Regions from separate parts of the Alteromonas sp. M12 genome, predicted to be linked through region 4. Evidence: predicted binding sites of a transcription regulator. Region 4 holds the regulator's gene; each other region holds the start of a gene.
The links. Region 4 encodes sigma-54, which starts transcription at its own class of promoters, with help from an activator protein. Its sites were predicted from a motif close to GTTGGCACGNNNNTNGNNT; they were not measured.
Positions count from the first base shown of each region.

Region 1 (5,230 bases), 2.1 Mb from region 4:
CTGGATCTTTAACCCCAGGTAATTCCACACGAATACGATTCTTTCCTTGTCGTTGCGTAACTGCTTCGGTAATTCCTAACTCTTCAATTCTGCCACGTAGAGTTGTAATTGCCTGGGCCATAGTTTCACTGTGAAATGTGCTAAGGCTTTGTTGGGAATACATTAAAATGCCGTTGTTATCATCGACAGATGTGTAAGTTATGCCCGGCAAACGTTTCTGTAATTCGTTTACTACTATTTTCACATTGCCGGATTGATGACTCAAAAAATGTAAGTTAATTTTGCTCGTCAAATCCTCGTTATCAGCAGCAACCTTGACAGTCATACCGCGCAAACTATTTTGATGAATGATTTGCAGGGCTTCGTCTTTGGCACTTTCTATTCTTTCTTGATCAGCTTTGTGGATATCCACTTCCAGTACAAAGAGCACTCCACCGCTTAAATCTAAGCCCAATTTAATCGGCGACATACCTAGTTCGTCGAGCCACTTAGGGGCCGCAGATTGGCTTCCTAAGCGGACTTGGTATGCCGAACCTAAATTACTTTTTAGCTGCTGCTGTGCCCGTGACAGTGTTTCATCGTCTCCTTCAATAACGACCTTACTGTCTACTTCGCCGTTGATAATTTGTTTAACTTGAATGTCTTCTTGTTGCATTAAATTACGCAACTGTTGTGGCGACGGCAGTGATTGAGTTGGGGTTTGCGCGCTAATCAATAACGCGTTGTTGCTCCCGTATAGTGTTGGAATCGCATTTAATCCCAGAATGAGTACAGTGACAATGATCACTATTATTTGCCAAGTATGCTTGGGTTTTGCAGTTGTTTTACGCATATTCGTTCTCTTTTTACCCAAATGAAGCGCTTTGAAGCGACTATCATTTAGGGGGCAAGGGCGCGGATTCGCGCCAATGCAAAATAAAATTCAGTACTGAAAGTACAATTAATAAAAGTGCGCTCTAACCAGCGCGAGAACGTTTTAACTTAGGTAGGTAATGGTGCCGGTATAAAGCGTGTTTGCGTCTTTCCAGCCATTTAATTTGCTTTGATTACTTGCCGCATCGGGGCGCAAATACCAAGGAATATCAACACTTGGTGTTAATGGTGCTAAAAAGTGCTGACGGCCTAAAATTTCGGGGAGAAATTCGTAGGCTAAAACAAATATAGGTTCGTTTTGAATTGAAGAGCTAAAAGCGCTATATGCTGAGCGTTCGAATGGGGGCCAGCGTATGTCACGATTAAATCTAATATGTTCAGGAGGAATTTCCGAGCGAAAGTCATCGCCTACTTGATTGTTATGCTCTTTTAACCTGTTATTTCGTTTAATAAGCAGGTAATCCGACGACAAAATTTGAGTGGTGTGGTTGAGTTTAGCAACACTGTTTGGATTATCGATGTTGTGATTATAAACACTAATATGTACTGTTTTATTTTCGCTATGCAGTGAGATTTCTAAACCGCGGGCAGGGGAGCTTAGTACCGCAAAAAGTGCAATACACATACTTAAAATAAACGCCCGCCAAGTCCACATGAAACTGATTAATATACCCTTGTTGAATTGTTAACTTTAATAAGGACGAACTGAAAAAATGCAAGGCCACTTATAAATAATACTCAGAAGTTGCAGCCTATGCTTTCGTTGAACCTAAATAGCTGGTTCGACGATTTCTAATCTAAACTAAAGACTTGGCACCAATTGAATCGCACCTTCTACCACTTTTATATTCAAAGGGACTTTGCTCAAGAGCGCAACTTTAGGGTCTGCCATATCTAATTTATACACTGGTGTGGTCGCTAAAAATGTATTAATCAGATTCATTACTTGGTCATTTAGTAGGTTCAAATTACCTTTATATTTACCCGCTTCAACCGTTGAGTCGACGAGTTTAAGGTTTTGTAAATATACTGCTTTTTTATCACTGTCGTAAGAAGGGCTACCTTCGATTTGCAACATTAAACGTACTGGATATTTAAATGCGAAGGCGTTTATTTCTGCACCGGAATCAACGCCAAGGGCGATGACATCCCGGTTGTCCGGACCAATATTAACACTTAGATTGTTAACGTTCAGCTCTACAGGCAACCCCATTACATTGACCTTTTCGCTTAAATTGGGGAGTTGTTGGCTTAGTAATGATTGCACTTGAGCGTTTGAGAATGAAAAAACCGATAAGCCTTGTGTGCTGGCACACCCAGTTAGAAATAAAGCTCCAATTACAAATAAAATTTTCATGACAAACCTTCTGGTGATTTGATAACAATAAAGTGGCACAACGTTAGCGACTAAATAAACAATATGATTGTAACGTTTCACAGCTTAAGATCGACGAACGCTTAGTTCGTATTGTACGAGCTTGCAGTGCGTAATGCTATTAGTCTTAAACTCGGGAGGAGGTGAAAAGAAATAAATGCTAGTAAACAAAATTTTAATTGCAGCGAAGCTAGATATTTGTTTTTTGCGCTTAAACTTGAAAATAAGTGCTTACGACTAACACTATTCACTAGTAGTGATATATCTGAATCGATAACCTTAAATTTAAAAACAGCCAAATATGGTCGCTCAATAATATCTTGGGTATTATACTTAAGTATATGATAGAGATGAGATTTTTTGTCAGATTTATTTACAATAGATTTTTATTCTAAAACGTGAATTGATAAATAATCGTTATTTATCAATCGTTTAAAATATTGGCCTGACTATTGCTTTTGTTTTAACAGTTGTATCATTTATGAGGTTTTAAAAATGAATAAAGTGTTATGTTTAGTTGCTTTACTTTTCGCGGGCGTGGCTAATGCCACTATTATTTCCGGTGATTTTCGCACTGAAAGTGACCTTCCATATTGTTGTTTCGACGCTGGCCCATTAGTTTATGAGAACTTAAATGCATCGGTTGGAGCGGGTAACGAATTAGACAGTACAGACTTGTTGAGTAATGACAGCGGTTGGTTTGGAGGTTCAGTATTTATCGATCTCGACCCGACAACAAACATCGTTACTCTCAGTTCACAAGATAACCTCGATTTTGAAGTTTTCACTGCTTTTATTAGCAATATCGTTTTTGATGCCGGTGAATCAATTACAGGATTGTCATGGATATCAGGAAATTTAACCGATATCGCCGTTCCTGAAGCATTGTCTTTTACCGCCAATAGTATTGAAATCAGTTATGATGTTGGTAGCGGTAATGACTTTTTCTATTTCACCGGAACCCAAGCACAGTTTCAAATTGAAACTCAATCTGGTTCTGTAGCAGTACCTGCGCCAGCTTCCGTTTTATTGCTTAGCTTAGGTTTATTAGCGTTGGTTGGAAGAAAAAGATATCACGCTTAATTAAGTACTATTCAAAGCCTCGATAAAATCGGGGCTTTTTTATATCTGGAATTTCGCTTTTTAGGTGAGAGTGAATAAAACCCTAGTGTAAGTTGCGGGGATTGTTGAATAATAGTTTCAAAGCACAAGAGGCACTTTTTTGCTGTCTTACTTTGTTAAATAGTATTCGCCATGGTGTGAATACCACATCATAAAATGACACCTTGTATTGACGTTCAGTCACGCCATAATTTGGAGCTTCGCCATCGCTGCTGACGAAGGTTCCGAAAATTTTATCCCAAACAATGAGTACACCAGCATAATTTTTATCAATATATTGTGGATTACTGGCGTGATGTAAGCAGTGGTGAGTTGGTGTATTAAACACTTTACCAAGTACTTTGAATTCGGGACCAAGTTCGGTATGCACAAAAAATTGGAATGCCAGATTCAAGGCTACCACTGCCAATACTAATTCGGGCGTATAACCCAAAATAATCAATGGAAGCCAAAATATCCACATGCCAACAATGGGATAGAAAAGACTTTGCCGCATAGCAGTAGAAAAATTCATATTGGTGGAACTATGATGCACAACATGAGCTGCCCATAACCAATTGCATTGATGACTAGCACGATGAAACCAATAGTATAAAAAGTCTTGTAATACGAATGCTAAAACTAACCATAGGGGACTTAATTCAATAGTAAATATAGCAAAATTGCTATGTACCCAATAAAAAAATGGCATTAATGCGAGCATAGCAAGTATGTCTGTTGCTTGATGAGACAAGGCTAAACCTAGGTTTAAACCAAACTCTTTTAATGAATAACTTTCTCTGCGTTTACGCACTTCTATGCCAATAGCAATAAGAAATAACGGGCTGAGCAATAACAAGATATATTCAACGCTCATAGAGTAACTTCCTTAGTCGTTTGCCGGCTAATTTAAAGTCGTAAAACATCACTACTTTTAGCAGCCAATTGGGGACCCACGTATTGCTTTGGCCTTCAATTAGATACTGTAAATGTGGTTTTGCACTATTGCTAATATAATTAATTTGACCTTGATGCTGTTGTATCGGTCCGTTTCCTACAATCTGATATACAAGCTTAGTATCACTAAGTTGAATGATCTCCTCAACAAACTGATGGCCTCGCATATCAACTAAGCGCCGAGGTTTTCTGCCAGTGTTATCCAACTCAATGATTTTTGTAGCAAATACTTTGCTCAAAAACTCACAGTCAGCTAGCTGATGCATAGTGAATGCAGCATCTTTGGGCAGCATTATTTTTATATTTAATAAAGCCATCTAACTTGAACACATTTTACAAAAGAGGCGCTAGCTTAACTTATTAAATACGGATTGTTTACTCGTGGGGGAAATAATAGAGATACAGTGTATATTTCTAGTTTATTTTAGTGCTTGATTGAGAATGAGCTTTGAGCTGCTATATGCAGATGCGCCCAACCCAATGGGCGCAATAAAATGATCAGTGTTAACGATTATAAATCTTGATGAGGACCAAATAGTTCATAATGAATACGGCTGTTATCAACGCCTAAATCTAGTAGTTGAGTTTTAATAAAAGCCATAAAATTAACCGGACCACAAAGATAAAATTCACCATTATTTATCGGCAACTCCGTATCTAAATCGCGAAGATTCATTAAGCCGGTATAGTTACATCCTTCTCCACCTTGATTAAACCAAGTCGCGGTTTGTAAGCGATTGTAAAGGCGACTAAGCTCATTTAAATCATTGGCAAATGAATGTTGCTTTGGGGTTTCGCATGCGTGTAAATAGATAATTTTTTCGGTGTGTTTATCGCTCAACAAAGTTTCTAGCATGGCCATCATGGGAGTTTGCCCGACGCCTGCAGACACAAGCACTGTTGGCGTTGCATTATCACGTAAAT
Region 1 covers NZ_CP144164.1:3,666,234-3,671,463, reverse strand. The annotation lists gene secD (protein translocase subunit SecD) at 1-832, opposite strand, end outside; gene VUI23_RS15745 (hypothetical protein) at 977-1,528, opposite strand; gene VUI23_RS15740 (DUF1439 domain-containing protein) at 1,676-2,230, opposite strand; gene VUI23_RS15735 (PEP-CTERM sorting domain-containing protein) at 2,744-3,331, shown strand; gene VUI23_RS15730 (sterol desaturase family protein) at 3,414-4,226, opposite strand; gene VUI23_RS15725 (hypothetical protein) at 4,216-4,623, opposite strand; gene hmpA (NO-inducible flavohemoprotein) at 4,818-5,230, opposite strand, start outside.
Region 1: a site for sigma-54 is predicted at 2,688-2,706, ahead of VUI23_RS15735 (PEP-CTERM sorting domain-containing protein). Genes of this name have one in related genera too.

Region 2 (5,230 bases), 2.4 Mb from region 4:
TTGATAAGCAGATTCGCGGATTTGCTCGATTTCTTGGGCCGTAGGCGGCAAGACATCTTCTTCCACCTCCGGAGGTTCATATTTCCAGGTTGACTGTCGATTAAATACGTTGGTTTTGCTGGGATTGGCATCAAATGTTTCTTCTAAGACAGGCAATTCCCAAGCGGCAATGTCGTCATCACTTAAGTCTTTATCACTGTTATCTTTTTCAGTCACATTTTTATCCGTCACAAAAAAGCTCGTTTAATAATAGGTGCCATTATAGGAATTCTTCCCCGCCGCCACCGCCAAGCATAATTTCTCCGGAATCAGCCAATCTTCTGGCCACCGATAAAATTTCTTTTTGCGCTGTCTCTACTTCACTAATACGAACAGGACCAAGCGCTTCTAAATCATCAATCAGCATTTCTGCAGCTCGTTTGGACATATTCTTAGTGATTTTATTTTTCAGTTCTTCATCGGCGCCTTTAATCGCTTTGAGCAATGAATCTTGTTGCACTTCACGCAGTATTGCCTGAATTGCGCGATCATCCACATCAGCTAAGTTATCAAAGACAAACATTAAGTCTTGGATTTGCTGACTCATTTCCTCATCTTGCTCGCGTATTGCGTCCATCAACTGACCTTCGATATTGGTATCAAGGTAATTCATGATATCTGCTGCAGATTTCAAGCCGCCCATTTTAGCCGCTTGCGTACCCGCTTGACCGGCAAATTGTTTTTCCATAATTTCATTTAATTCTTGCAAGGCTGCTGGTTGCACTTCTTCAAGATTGGCCACCCGCATCATCAGATCTAAACGTACTTTTTCTGGGAATTGCGACAATATCTCTGCGGATTGTTCCGCATCTAAGTAAGACATGACGATGGTTTGAATTTGAGGATGTTCATTTCGGATGATACTGGCAACTTGCTTAGAATCCATCCACTTAAGGGAGTCGAGACCTTTCGCGCCACTTCCCATCAGAATCTGATCAATAAGATTAGCCGCTTTATCTTCACCTAGCGCAGCAGTCAACGCACGTTTCACAAAGTCTTGGCTTTGGAAACCGATAGTGCTGTAATTTTGAATCTCTTCGATAAAATGTTTATGCACGGCCGTGATTTTAGGCTGCGTCATATCATCGATTTGCGCCATTGCTTGACCCAAACGCTGTACTTGTTTGGGCTCTAAATGTTTAAGAATTTGTGCGGCATCCTCTTCTGATAAACTCAAAAGTAAAATTGCAGCTTTATCTACACCTTCTAATTTTCCAACGTCATATCCGCTGGATTCAGTCAACTCTTCATCAGGCATGTTCAATCCTACTCATCTTGCATCAACCAGCCTTTTACTACCTGAGCTGATAATTCCGGTTCATTGGCAACTAAGGCGCGAACCGCTTTTAATACGTCTTCATCTTTGTGTAAATCAGGCAACATCAAAGAACCGTCTGCAGCAAAACCAACCTGCCCCTCATCAAATTCCTGAGATAACATACTAATGGTTTCATCACCTAAGTCTAGCGCGCTATCAACATCAAAGTCTTCGCTTTCAGTGGTGTCTTGAGGATTAATTAAACGACTTAACATCGGTCTAACTAAGGCAAATATCAAGACGATGATAATTAGCGCTCCGGCAGCTACTTTTACCGTTTGCGCAAACCATTCCTCTTTGTAATAAGGAACCTCAACTGGCACATAATCGTCGTCTCTACTAAAGGGGATACTCACCACTTCCAACGAATCACCACGGGTAACATCAAATCCAATTCCACCTTGTAATAAACGGCGAATATTAAGTAATTCCTGTTGTGCTCTAGGTGAGATTGACTCAGTGCCATCTTCTGCCACTTCAGTAATATAATCCACTGCAACCGAAACACTCAATCGTTTAATAAAACCAGTCTGCTGCTTGGTATGACTAATTGTAGTATCTAACTCGTAATTTCGCGTTTCTTCCTTAGAATTTCTACCCGGTAATGTCGTTTGCGAATTACTACCAGTGGCATTTTCAGGAATTGTCGAATCTAAAGGCGGTTGGTTCGTTAATGCTCCAGGTATACCTGCGATTGCTCCGCCTATGCTGTTCTCTTCCACCAGCATTTCACTGCGTATTGCCGGCAAATCTGGGTTATATCGGCGCTGGGTCTGTTCAACAGCGGTGAAGTCCATGGTTACGTCAGCTTGCGCTGTGTAATTTCCTAAGCCCAATACTGGGATCAAGATAGAATCAATTTTTTCTAAATAGGCATTCTCGCGCTGTTTCTCTAACTCATATTCTTTTCTTGAGCGCGCAGATGCTGCATCTTGAGAACCGGAGTTGAGTAATCGGCCATTACTATCTGTGACCGTAACTCGGCTTGGTTCCATACCTTGAACGGCTGAACCAACAATATCAATAATCGCGTCGACTTCTTCATTTGATAAACTAGAGCCTCGCCCAGAGGTAACAACAACAGTTGCACTGGCTTTTTTCTCACGCCGCGCAAAAACGTTTTCAACCGGTAAAGCTAGTAACACTTTTGCCCGTTTAACCCCATTTATTTCCTCAATAGTTCGCGCTATTTGTTGTTCTCTGGCGTGTTTTAAACGTTCTTTTTCAACCCGTTGTGAAACCCCAAATCCCATGTCTTGCATGATAATGTCTGCACCAGAGTTTTCAGAAGAAGAAGAAGAAAGCCCCTGACGAGTCATATTTAGTTTTATATTTTTGTAATCGCTTTCTAAAACTTTAACGACATTACCCTCAAGAATATAATCTGGATAATTTTGATCAAGATAATCAAGGGTCTCGATAAGCTCTTGGGTGTCCATTTTGCCCAATGGGCGGTATGTAGGTTCTTGCGCCCAAATGACAATAAAAATAGCAATGGCGATACAAATTACCAGAGCAATCACTATGGTTACTTGGCGCATTAAATCTACGCTACCTAATGCGTCCATGAAACCAGATTTATGCTCTAGTTCTGTGGAGTCTGAATAATTATCATTGTCACTAAGTGCAAGCTCAGTGCTAGTTGCCTCGGCCACGAGTTATCCTCTTGCTATGTTAAACTGGCATGTTCATGATTTGCTTGTAAGCTTCTAGCACTTTGTTTCGTACTTGTACTGTAGCTTCAAAAGCAATACTGGATTTTTCTTTAGTCAACATGACGTCAGCTAAACTCATATTCGGATCACCCATCTCAAATGCCTCTTGTTTGCCTTTGGCATCGAGTTGCATATCATTAACTGTGTTAATAGCCTGACCTAGCATCTCGGCAAAATTATGGGAGGAAGGATTGGTGCCAGGAAGCTGGGCAACATCCATTTGTGCATTTGACGCCATTGCCTGCATTTCTTGATATAAAGATTGTGCTTTGATTTCCATGTGTCGCTCCAGTGGTATAATCAATAGGCTTTGCGAGAGTCAAAAAAATGCGGCAAAGCGATAGTTTTTTAAACGTATAGCATAACTAAGCAATCTCAATGCCAACCTTTATTTACAATAAATATCAATGAGTTACAAGTTTTGTCATTTTATTGACGGAGCCACTTGCTTTAAGTGTGATGGGGGTAGGATGGAAGTCATGCGGAATCCCCCCCGTAAAAACCATAAAAAATAGCCGTTGGAGAAACGGCTATTGTGAAAACGTGGGATAATTAAGCGGGTAGCTCGATTCCTACCTCGCGCATACGCGCCAATTTATATCGCAAGGTTCTGGGACTAATACCCAATCTTTCAGCTACATCTTTACGACGACCGTTGCAGGATTGCAAAGTGTCTAAAATGATTTGGTGTTCTTGATGACGCAGTTCACTACCTAATTTACTATCATCAACTTCATTTTGACTTGATTGGTCACTAACAAGTGTTTGGCCTGTCTCGATTTCAATCATCAAGTCATTAGCATCAATTGTTTCTCCATCGGATAAGATAAGTGCGCGCTGAATTACGTTCTCTAATTCTCTCACGTTGCCAGGCCATGCATGCTGCATCAACTTACTTCGCGCAGAAGCGGTTAAACTAGGAGCAGCCTGTTTACCATTATAGTGTCGTTCTATCATGTGCTCGGCCAAAGGCACTATGTCCCCTGCTCGCTTATCCAACGGGTGCCACATCAATGGAAAAACATTTAATCGATAGTACAAATCTTCTCTAAATTTTCCGTCACTAACCACTTGTTTTAAATCGCGGTTACTAGTGGCAATTACGCGTACATCCAATGCAATGGTTTTACGGCCACCTAGTCTCTCAACTTCTTTTTCCTGCAATACACGCAATAGCTTCGCTTGTAGTGCTAAATCCATTTCGGTGATTTCATCTAATAAAATACTACCACCTTGGGCCAGTTCAAACTTACCTGGCGAGGCTTGAAATGCACCGGTAAAGGCACCTTTTTCATAACCAAATAAAGTCGCTTCCAACATATTCTCTGGTATCGCAGCACAATTAATTGCTACAAACGGCTGGTCTTTGCGACTAGATTGATCATGGATATAACGAGCCAATACTTCCTTACCTGATCCACTCGGTCCCAATACCATTACAGTGGCGTCAGAGGTAGCGACTTTCTTAGCAAGATTAAGCAAGTTAATACTTAGTGGATCAGCAGCAATAGGATCGCGAGACTCCACCTGCTGAGCAGGTGCATATCGCCCAACCAAATTTAGCAACACTTCAGGACTAAATGGTTTTGATAAATAATCGGTAGCGCCATCACGCATGGCTTGAACCGCATCATCAATAGTGGCGTATGCTGTCATAAGCAAAGTAGGTAAACTGGGAAACTTGTTTTTAATACTGCGCAGTAATGAAAGACCACTCATCTCACCCATTTGAATATCGCTAACCACTAAGTCAACTTTATGTGAGCTGAGTTTGACCATCGCTTGTTCAGCCGAGTTTGCCTCTATCACTTCATAACCGCCAAGTAATAAGGTGTCGACTAATGCCTCTCTTAACCCGGCATCATCTTCTACAATTAATATGCTGGTTTGACTCACGATTTCTCTCCCAAAGCCTGTTTAGTTGTCTGGCTTGATTTAATGATTGGAAGCATGAGACTAAAACATGCTCCTGCGCCTGGCATATTTGAAACAGTCACCGAACCACCGTGGGATTTAGCCACTGTGGCAACTACCGAAAGTCCCAAACCTGTGCCATGGCTTTTTGACGTATAAAAAGGTTCAAAAACTCGATTTAGACTTTGTGGATTTATGCCGGGGCCGTTATCTTGGATTTGTAAACTCACTTGCTGACTATCGC
Region 2 covers NZ_CP144164.1:3,136,797-3,142,026, forward strand. The annotation lists gene fliH (flagellar assembly protein FliH) at 1-231, opposite strand, end outside; gene fliG (flagellar motor switch protein FliG) at 260-1,297, opposite strand; gene fliF (flagellar basal-body MS-ring/collar protein FliF) at 1,306-3,012, opposite strand; gene fliE (flagellar hook-basal body complex protein FliE) at 3,032-3,352, opposite strand; gene VUI23_RS13605 (sigma-54 dependent transcriptional regulator) at 3,625-4,968, opposite strand; gene VUI23_RS13610 (ATP-binding protein) at 4,965-5,230, opposite strand, start outside.
Region 2: a site for sigma-54 is predicted at 3,440-3,458, ahead of fliE (flagellar hook-basal body complex protein FliE). Genes of this name have one in related genera too.

Region 3 (5,230 bases), 1.5 Mb from region 4:
GATACTCCCTTTATGACTTCCCCCCTGCGCTGCAGCATCAGGTTTGAAGTCGACAGAACGATTAGTTGATAAGTTTGCAGTAACAATTGTGTTTTCAGCTGATATGGCAGTTAAAGGGATGAACATCAGCAAAACGGTGAATATGATTGGCATAATCGTGTTTTTCTTATTGTGAATAAAAAACGGAGATTAGATTATAAACAATTTACTATTTAATGTCCGCAACCTCTCAGCCCCGCAGTAAGCTAAACAACTAAGCATTGTCATAAAACGAAAATACTGGTTTAACGAATTCTGAATATTTAAAGAAAAGTTGCCTTTTGTGCTTTTAAAAATCAGTAATTAATGAAAAGATCTGTTTACTTTATCTTCATCGAGCAGCAACCCCATGGAACGTTTAAAACAAAGGATAGTGATTCTTGTCAGTCTGATAAGTTTAACTGTTAGCCAATTTGCCGTGGCGCAAGTAATTACCGATTCAGATCTGGAAGAAGAATCAAGTAAGGTTGAAGAAACCTTAACGGAAAAACGCGACGCCTCAGATGACTTAGCATTAAAAATTCCCTTTGCAATAACCCAATATAAAACCAATTATATTTTGCCAGTTACTTACGTAAAAGATCCTAACACTATTGGCGTAACTGAGCTGGATTCAGAAAACGTCGATAATCTAGAAGCAAAATATCAAATCAGTGTGAAGCTGCCAATTCACATTAACGATGACAACTTATCTGGGATATACGCCGGTTTCAGTGTGACATCTTTTTGGCAGGTGTATAACGATGAGGCATCAAAACCATTTCGTGAAACTAATTATGAACCGGAAATATTCTATTTTTGGAAAACCCATTATCGATTCCTAGGCATAAAATTTGATCAAGTTCACTTGGGCTTAAATCATAATTCCAATGGCCAAAGCGGGTTAAAATCTAGGAGCTGGAACCGTTTATATGCGTCTGCATTGTTTAGTGACAAAGACTCAGTGTATTACCTTAAAGCCTGGTATCGGATCCCAGAAGATGAAAAAGAAACAGTAAATAGCCCAGAAGGGGATGACAACCCAGACATTACCGATTATCTCGGGCATTTTGAGATCGGATATGGAAAAAAGGTCGGCAACTTCAATTTTCTCACTTTAGTCAGAAATAATTTAAAATCAGATAATAAAGGCAGCATAGAATTGAATATCACCTATCCTTTAAACAAAAGGTACGATGTCGTATTCCAATATTTTAACGGTTATGGTGACTCTTTGATTGACTACAACCGTCACCAACAACGTTACGGTATAGGAATTCAACTCAAATATTTGTAATGTGTAAAAAATGCGAAAGCGCCTGTATTTATTGCGCCCATTTAACCTTTAAACACATAGGACTATAATTTTTAATTACATATCAATAAGATAGAAAACATTAAGGTTGGCACGTAGTTCGCTTTACTTTGTCGAGTAGATTCAATTTTCGAAATAGGGTGAAGTATGTTTATTATAAAATACTATGGACTGGGCGGGATTTTATCATTAGCTCTTGCCTTGCTGATTGATAGCTTTTTGTTCAAAGTATTGTTTATCTGGATTGGCCTTTCGCTTATTTTGGTCACCTTTGCCTATTCAGTCCAATCACCTAAAATTTTTAGAAAAAAAATTGATGGTTCAATCCCATTCTATGTGAAGTGGGTTTTTGTGCCCTTTTTTGTTGGTGTGCAGTTGTATAACGCTTGGGCTCGTAAAAACGACAGCGTCCCGCCAATCCAAAAAATTCGTGACAAGCTATTTCTTGCCTGCCGCTTATTTCCTTCCGATATGCCAGAGCTAAATCATTTAGAAGTCAAAGCGGTACTCGATGTGACGGCTGAATTCGATGGGCTAGATGTTTCTGCCCATGGTGAAAATATGGACTATCTGAATGTTCCCGTATTAGATCATCAAACTCCTTCGAAAGATGATTTGATGCAAGCCATTAGCTGGATAGACAATCATATTAAAACCGGCAAAGCCGTCGTTGTCCATTGTGCGCTAGGTAGAGGCCGGTCTGTATTGGTTATGGCCGCTTACTTGTTAAGTAAAAGTCCAGAATTGTCAGTAGAAGAAGCCATCAAAGAAATCAATCAAACCCGTTCCACCGCAAGGTTGAATAAACATCAGTTAAAAAAGCTAAAAGACTTGCACAGCCAAGGCGTATTTACTCAAAAAAATCGACTCGCTATAGTTGCCAACCCTGTTGCTGGCGGCGGTAAATGGCAAGACAGCAAAGAGGAAATTATTCAACGCCTGTCACCTCACTTTGATTTGCAAATATACCAAACAACGCCAGAACAAGATGGCAAAGAAATGGCTCAACAAGCCATAAAAGAAGGTGCAAAATGCATTATTGCATGCGGCGGTGATGGCACCTTGACAGAAGTTGCGACTCAATTGGTCAACACAGATTTAACGTTGGGCATAATGCCTATGGGAACCGCTAACGCGCTTGGTCACGCACTCTATGGCCCTTCTTCGAAAGTAACGCCTGTAGCAGTTGCCTGCGATGCTATTATTGCCGGTAATGTTATGCAAATTGATACTGCAACTTGCAATGATGAACTTGTACTTTTAGTGGTAGGCATTGGCTTTGAACAGAAAATGATAGAAAAGGCTAATCGTGATGAAAAGAATAATAGCGGTCAATTCGCTTATTTAGGGGCATTGTACGATGCTATAGAAGTCAATAACAGCGCCAACTTAAATATCCAAATTGACGACAATGATCCGCAATCGATTCATACTGGAAGTTTAGTCATTGCCAATGCGGCGCCAGCCACCACTGTATTAGCACAAGGTGGAGGACTACCAGATTTTACTGACGGTTTGTTAGATGTTACTTGGCTTACTAATACCTCAAGCGCCAGTGAAAATTACTTAAAATTAGCGCAACTAGCGCTGCGAACCATGTTTGATAGTGGCGACGACGAAACTATTCAGCACACCACAGCTAAACGCATAACAGTCAAATCCGAAGGCAAACTAAAGTATGTAGTAGATGGGGAAAACAGAGAAGCTGATAGCATTCAAGTAACCCAGAACCCGCAGTCCTTGAAGGTCTTTTCTCAACCCAAAAACTAGGCTGGATGCCATGCAAGCGATACGATTTTCAATCAAGCAGTAGGTATTTACTGCTTGATTGAATTCGGCAAACTTACAACTCCCTCGAACATAAGTAAGTAATATTTACTCAAGCTCAATATATCACCAATCAAGAGTTGCCAATAAATACATATAAATCAGTAAGTTAAACTATGGCGCAAATATTGAATAATAATTAGTGAATAACCCATAGCGATTAAACAAGATTGGTAAGTAGCAATATTTTTCACATAGCGTAAACAAAGAACACATGCGCACCTAAATTTAAGGTAAAGATTCACTAAGGAGCTCAGAATGTCAGTGGTTAACAATAATAAAGAAGATAGATTAGAAGCCAACCGGACGCTTCTCAAAGCGGTAATTCAAATGTGCCGATTAGGTGGTGATTTTTATAACCTTATAGGTCAAAACATTAAACACTATGCCATTAAACAAGTCTGTTTTGACATGGCGAAAAGCTATTTCAAACAGATACCTGAACTTGTCGAAATTGCCCAAGACCGCTATCAATTATCCGAACAAGAAACCATGACTTCTACTTCCATAGAAGACTATTACCATAATATTTTGAGCAAGCAGGTCAAATTAAATCCCCCAGACCTACTTAAGCATTTGATTGAAGTTGAAGAACAGCATTTAGCAGAATTAAATAACGCGATCGACGCAACAAGTGAACTTGATGTTAAAGGCGCTATTTCAAAAGTAGTCGCGCAAATAATCGTGACTTACCAAAAGTTAACGGATCTAACACATTCAATTTCAGATAACCAAACCTCATAGAAAATGGGAAGTATTGAATATGGAACTTATTGAAATAGATAAATTTTGGACATTAATTCACGACAAGCTTGAAGGGTGGCTGGAATCTGGAATCAAACATTTACCTAATTTTGTAGTGGCCATACTACTCGCCATTGTTTTTGGCCTTATCGCTAAGTTTGTGGGTAGAGCGGTTCGAAATGTACTGCGAAGAACCTTAGAGTCAAGACAGATAGCTGACTTGTTAGCATCCATTATTAAAGTAATGGTGCTAATTGCAGGACTCTTTATAGCTTTAGACTTCCTTGGATTGACCGGCACAGTGACGTCATTGTTGGCAGGGGCTGGAATCGTAGGTTTGGCGCTAGGTTTTGCGTTCCAAGATATGGCAGAAAACCTAATTGCAGGTATTGCCATGGGGATAAGAAAACCGTTCCAAATTGGTGATGTGATAGAAGCAGATAAAGTATTTGGTACTGTGCAAACCATAAATCTGCGAAACACCTTAGTTGAGACCTTTTTCGGTCAAATTGAAGTCATTCCTAACAAAATTCTGTTTCGAAACATACTCACTAATTATTCTGCTACAGGAAGACGGCGAATAGAAGTTCCTGTTGGCATATCCTACGCCGATGATCCCGAACAAGCAGTTAAGGCAATAGTCGAGGTAATTAATCAGTGTGATTTTGTGATAAATAAGGAAGAAACAGACGTGTTCGCTAAGGGCTTTGGTGCAAGTAGTGTTGATCTACTGGTTTGGTTTTGGATTAGATATCCAGGAGAAACGGGATTTATGCAAGCCAGACACAAAGCGGTTGTGGAAATTAAAAAAGCTTTAGAAGCCTCAGATATTTTAATTCCGTTTCCAATCAGAACTCTGGATTTTGGCGCCAAAGGTGGCGAGAAACTGAATACAATGCTGAGCGATCGGCACAGAAAAGACAGTAACGAAAATCCTGAACAAGGCTCAGAGTCGGCTTCTCAGTCAGCCGAGGATTCAAATCCGGATTCAGAATAATTATTGGGCAAGATTAAAAGTCCGATTGATGTAATTTTGCAGTGGATTAATCGATAAATCGACCTACCGCCAGCTAAGTAAAATTAGCTGGCTTTTAACCATCAAAGTATTCTTAAAAGCATCTACCTATTGAATTTATGCTAACGTTATTCACTATCGTGTTAAATACTCGTTCATTTTTATCTTTTATCTGTAAAATATCGCAAAGAGGTGATTTCATGAATAGGATATTAATCTAGCATGGCATTAAAAATCGAAGATCGGACTTTAGAAGATAAAATCCTGTTAGCTATTACGGCCTCCGCAACCCTAATATTATTCCCTTTCCT
Region 3 covers NZ_CP144164.1:4,336,245-4,341,474, forward strand. The annotation lists gene VUI23_RS18640 (endonuclease/exonuclease/phosphatase family protein) at 1-153, opposite strand, end outside; gene VUI23_RS18645 (phospholipase A) at 389-1,315, shown strand; gene VUI23_RS18650 (diacylglycerol kinase family protein) at 1,481-3,103, shown strand; gene VUI23_RS18655 (hypothetical protein) at 3,419-3,904, shown strand; gene VUI23_RS18660 (mechanosensitive ion channel family protein) at 3,924-4,901, shown strand; gene VUI23_RS18665 (sensor domain-containing diguanylate cyclase) at 5,142-5,230, shown strand, end outside.
Region 3: a site for sigma-54 is predicted at 1,421-1,439, ahead of VUI23_RS18650 (diacylglycerol kinase family protein). Genes of this name have one in related genera too.

Region 4 (5,230 bases):
TGGCATCTTCTCTGATGGCAGCATTTTTATGGGAAACAATGGTGAAGAACTTAAAGCGTTTCATACACTTGATGGCTATGGCGTAAAGTCAATGTTGGAAATTGGCATTGATGTGGCAATAGTCACTGGTCGCCAGTCCGCCATTGTGGAAAATAGAATGTCAGCCCTAGGCGTGTCTCTGATCATTCAAGGTGTCGAAGACAAAAAGACCGCAGTACATAAACTCAAAACGGGATTAAACCTAAAAAAAGAGAATATCGCTTCAATGGGTGATGATATGCCTGATGTAGGTATGTTTGAACAAAGCAGTGTGTCTATCAGTGTTCCTAATGGCCACCCATATGTGAAATCAGTGGCAGAATATGTCACTAAAACAACTGGTGGTGCTGGCGCAGTGAGAGAAATCTGTGATCTAATTTTGTTTGCCAACAACAAATTAAATCGTATTTACGGTAGTAGTGTATGAATCGTATCACCCTAAGCATTGGCATCTTGTTTGTGCTAGTCTTGATGGTATATGTGCCAGGGTGGATGGGTTCAGATCCAGAACAGACAGATTCTAGTAATGAAGATTCCTGGCAGCCTAATTATCAGGCGAGGAATATGCGCAGCACTCTTTACAATGAAAACGGCGAAGTGAATCATCAGGTATTCGCGCTTAAAATGGAACATTATCAAATCCTAGGCTTCACTTTATTCAGCCAACCTAAATACACCATCTATGTTTCCGATGAGCAAACGCCTTGGCATGTAGAAGCTGAGGAAGGCACGCTGTATGAGGATAATCGAATTCAATTAGAAACTGATGTAGAGATTAGAAGCCTCGATGAATCGGGATTTGTGCAAACAATCAGAACCCAGTTTTTAGAAATTAATTTAGTCGATAAAACAATGATGTCTGACGAACCGGTTGAGATAAACGGGAAAGATTTCACTGTTAAAAGTAACGGTTTTGTAGCAAATTTAACTACACAGGAATATGAACTTAAAAATCATGTGCAAACTCAATATGCGCCGCGTTAGCGCTTTATTTATTAGCTTAATGTTCAGCGCCGCTATTATTGCCGGTGAGAACGATTTTAGCTTGCCAATCAAAGTTGACTCAAAGTCGAATTTTTTTGATGGCAAAACCAAAACGTCGATATTTAGAAAAGACGTCAAAATCACCCAAGGTAGCCTTGAAATTTTGGCTGACGAAGTCGAGGTTATTGCGGGTTTAGGGGAAGGTAAAGAAGTTTTTATTGCCCGAGGTAAACCAGCAAAATACAGCCAAACCCTCGATGATGGCAGTAATATTAGTGCCGCGGCCAATGAAATTAAATATGAAGTATCGAATCGTACTCTGACACTCAATGGTGCAGCCGAATTAAATCAGGATAGTAGCCTTGTTAAAGGTGAATCGATTCAATTTAATATGGAATTAGAGCAATTGATAGCAGAAAGTGACGGCAACGCAGAAGGCGGGGTCACTGCCATTTTCCAACCCGAAAGCATTCGCAATCGGCAAACTGACGACACTAAAAAAACTGAAGAAGAGCAAGACAAGTTGCAGGATGAAAAACCTTAATGGCAACGTTAAAAGCGACCAATTTAGCGAAGTCTTATAAATCTCGGCAAGTGGTGCGAGATGTAAGCATTGAAGTTTCTACTGGACAGATTGTTGGCCTGTTAGGTCCCAATGGTGCAGGTAAAACGACCACCTTCTATATGATTGTTGGGTTAGTGCCACTCGATAAAGGCGAGATTTATATTGATCAGACCGAGTTAACCTTACAACCCATGCACATCCGTGCACGAAAAGGAATTGGTTATCTTCCTCAAGAATCATCTATATTTCGTAAGTTAACCGTTTACCAAAATATCATGGCAATTTTGCAAACCCGAAAAGAATTAAGTTCTGATCAGCGAGAAGAGCAAGCGGATGCATTATTGGATGAATTCAATATTAACCATATTCGTAACAGCCTTGGCATGAGTTTATCAGGCGGGGAGCGCAGAAGAGTCGAGATCGCTCGTGCATTAGCGGCCGCCCCTGAGTTTATTCTATTGGATGAACCCTTTGCTGGTGTTGACCCGATTTCAGTAAACGATATAAAAAAAATAATTCAACACCTACGCGATAGAGGTATTGGTGTATTAATAACTGATCATAATGTGCGTGAAACGCTAGACGTGTGTGAAAAAGCGTATATTGTGAGTCATGGTGAATTGATAGCTTCTGGAACCGCAGAAGAAGTTTTAAATAATCAACAAGTCAGAGATGTATACCTTGGCGAGCAATTCAAGCTATAGTAGAGGTATGTTGTTTTTAACCAAAGCTTTGTGGCTAAACAAGTAAGAATAAAAAAACTAAATGAAACCCTCGTTACAATTAAAATTCAGCCAGCAACTAACAATGACGCCTCAATTGCAACAGGCTATACGTCTATTGCAATTATCAACGCTGGATTTACAACAGGAAATACAGGAAGCGTTAGAATCGAATCCACTTTTAGAAGTAGAAGACGGTTCAGATATCCCTACTGGGGATTCCGCTTTAGCAGACAGTAATGACAAGTTCTCAGAGGAGACGGTATCCGCAAGTTCTGATTCCATGGATACAAACGAGGCATTAGAAAAAGCAGATATCCCAGACGAATTACCCATAGATAGCACATGGGACGAATATATCAGTGCCTCCTCAGCCCCCGCCTCAATAAGCGGTGGTAGTGGCGGCGATGACGACCAAATTTTCCAAGGTGAAACAACCGAAAATATTCAAGATCACCTATTGTGGCAGATGCGCTTAACGCCTTTTTCTGAAGTTGATACTGCCATAGCAATCGCAATTATCGACTCTATTGATGAGTCTGGTTACCTCACTATCAGCACCGAAGATGTTCTTGCTAGTCTCGACCATGAAGAGGTTGAACTTGATGAGGTGGAATGCGTTTTAAAACGTATTCAAATGTTCGACCCTATTGGTTCAGGCTCAAGAAATCCGCAAGAATGTTTAATGGTACAAATGAATCAATTTGCACCTGACACCCCTTGGTTAAATGAAGCTAAGTTATTAATCAGCGAATATGCTGACTTATTAGGCAGTAAAGATTACCGAACTTTAATGCGTAAAACTCGTCTAAAAGAAGACGAATTACGAGAAGCTATGCGGTTATTGCAAACACTCAATCCACGCCCTGGTAGTTCATTGTTAATCGGTGAATCTGAATACGTCATTCCAGATGTTTCAGTGATGAAGAAAAATGGTCGTTGGCAAGTTGAGCTAAATCCCGATAGTTTGCCTAAGCTGAATGTAAATCAGCAATATGCGGCAATGAGCCGGAACGCTAAAAACACCAGTGATAGTCAATTTATTCGGTCGCATATGCAAGAAGCCAAGTGGTTTATAAAAAGTCTAGAGAGTCGTAATGACACTTTACTCAAAGTCGCAAACTGCATTGTTCAGCAGCAGGTTGGTTTTTTTGAGCATGGACCTGAAATGATGAAACCAATGGTGTTAAATGATGTCGCAGAAATGGTAGATATGCATGAATCAACTATTTCCCGTGTTACCACACAGAAATATATGCATACGCCTAGAGGAATTTATGAACTTAAATACTTTTTCTCCAGCCATGTAGCAACTGATTCTGGAGGAGAGTGTTCCTCAACGGCAATTCGCGCATTAATTAAAAAACTCGTCGCAGCAGAGCTTCCTACCAAGCCTCTTAGCGACAGTAAGATTGCTGATCTACTGGCAGACCAAGGTATTCAGGTCGCCCGTAGGACAATAGCAAAATACCGGGAGTCTTTATCGATCCCACCGTCTAACCAACGCAAGAGCCTGCTGTAGGCTCAACAACAGAAGGAATACGCTAATATGCAAATTAACCTTACTGGCCATCATGTAGAAATTACAGATTCTTTGCGAGATTATGTAGACAATAAATTTACAAAGCTAGAAAGGCATTTTGATCATATCAACAATGTCCATGTCATTCTTAATGTCGAGAAGCTTAATCAAAAAGCTGAAGCGACAGTTCATCTTAGCGGAGGCGAAGTATTTGCAACCTCAGAGCACAACGATATGTACGCAGCAATTGACGGATTGATAGATAAGCTTGATCGACAGGTAATCAAGCACAAGGAAAAAATTAAGCGTCATTAACATATATTAGATTAATTAATGGAAATTAAAGACATCCTTTCCCCTGACTGCACAAGTTGTGCAGTCCAGGGGACAAGTAAAAAACGAATTCTTGAAACTATCAGCCTAATAGCGGCAGAAAAAATCGATGACATTGATCAGACAACGATTTTAAATAGTCTGGTTAGCCGCGAAAAGATGGGCAGCACAGGAATCGGGAATGGTATTGCATTGCCACACGGTAGACTGTCGGGTTTAAAGGATGTGGTCGCAGTGCTAATCACCAGTGATCCTTCTATCAACTTTGACGCTGTGGATAATTGTCCTGTGGACATATTTTTCGCAATTTTAGTACCTGAAGATAAAGCCGCCGGACACCTGCAAACCTTAGCAACCATCGCGACAAAATTAAGTGATAAGGAAATTCTGAAACGTATTCGTCGTGCAGAAGATAATGCTCAGTTATACGAGGCAATCGTTGCATGAAACTGATAATTATTAGTGGCCGCTCTGGTTCAGGAAAATCTATTGCACTAAGGTCTTTAGAAGACTTAGGTTACTATTGCGTCGACAATATTCCAGTTAACCTATTACCGACTCTAACCCATACGGTTATGGATGAATATGACCAAGTGGCCGTGAGTATCGATGTTAGAAACCTTCCCAAGGTACCTGGTGAATTAGTCGAAATTCTTGATTATTTGCCTGCCACTTGGGACATGACCATAGTCTATTTAGATGCCAGTGATGACATGCTGATAAAACGCTTCAGCGAAACTCGTCGACTGCATCCGTTATCTCGTCAAAACAAATCTCTTTCGGATGCGATTCAGGCAGAGGGTCAACTGTTAGCCCCTATTGCGGAACGCGCCGACTTATATCTAGATACAGACAAACTTTCGGTGCATCAATTAGCTGAATTGGTTCGAGAGCGAATTCTAGGCAAGAAAAGCTCTAGGCTAGTTTTGGTATTTGAATCCTTCGGTTTTAAATACGGCATTCCTAAAGACGCCGATTATGTATTCGATGCGCGATTTTTACCTAACCCACATTGGGAGCCAGACTTAAAGCACCTCAGTGGATTAGACTCTCCGGTCGAGATAT
Region 4 covers NZ_CP144164.1:777,240-782,469, reverse strand. The annotation lists gene kdsC (3-deoxy-manno-octulosonate-8-phosphatase KdsC) at 1-466, shown strand, start outside; gene lptC (LPS export ABC transporter periplasmic protein LptC) at 463-1,023, shown strand; gene lptA (lipopolysaccharide transport periplasmic protein LptA) at 1,010-1,567, shown strand; gene lptB (LPS export ABC transporter ATP-binding protein) at 1,567-2,292, shown strand; gene VUI23_RS03275 (RNA polymerase factor sigma-54) at 2,354-3,832, shown strand; gene hpf (ribosome hibernation promoting factor) at 3,860-4,147, shown strand; gene ptsN (PTS IIA-like nitrogen regulatory protein PtsN) at 4,166-4,612, shown strand; gene rapZ (RNase adapter RapZ) at 4,609-5,230, shown strand, end outside.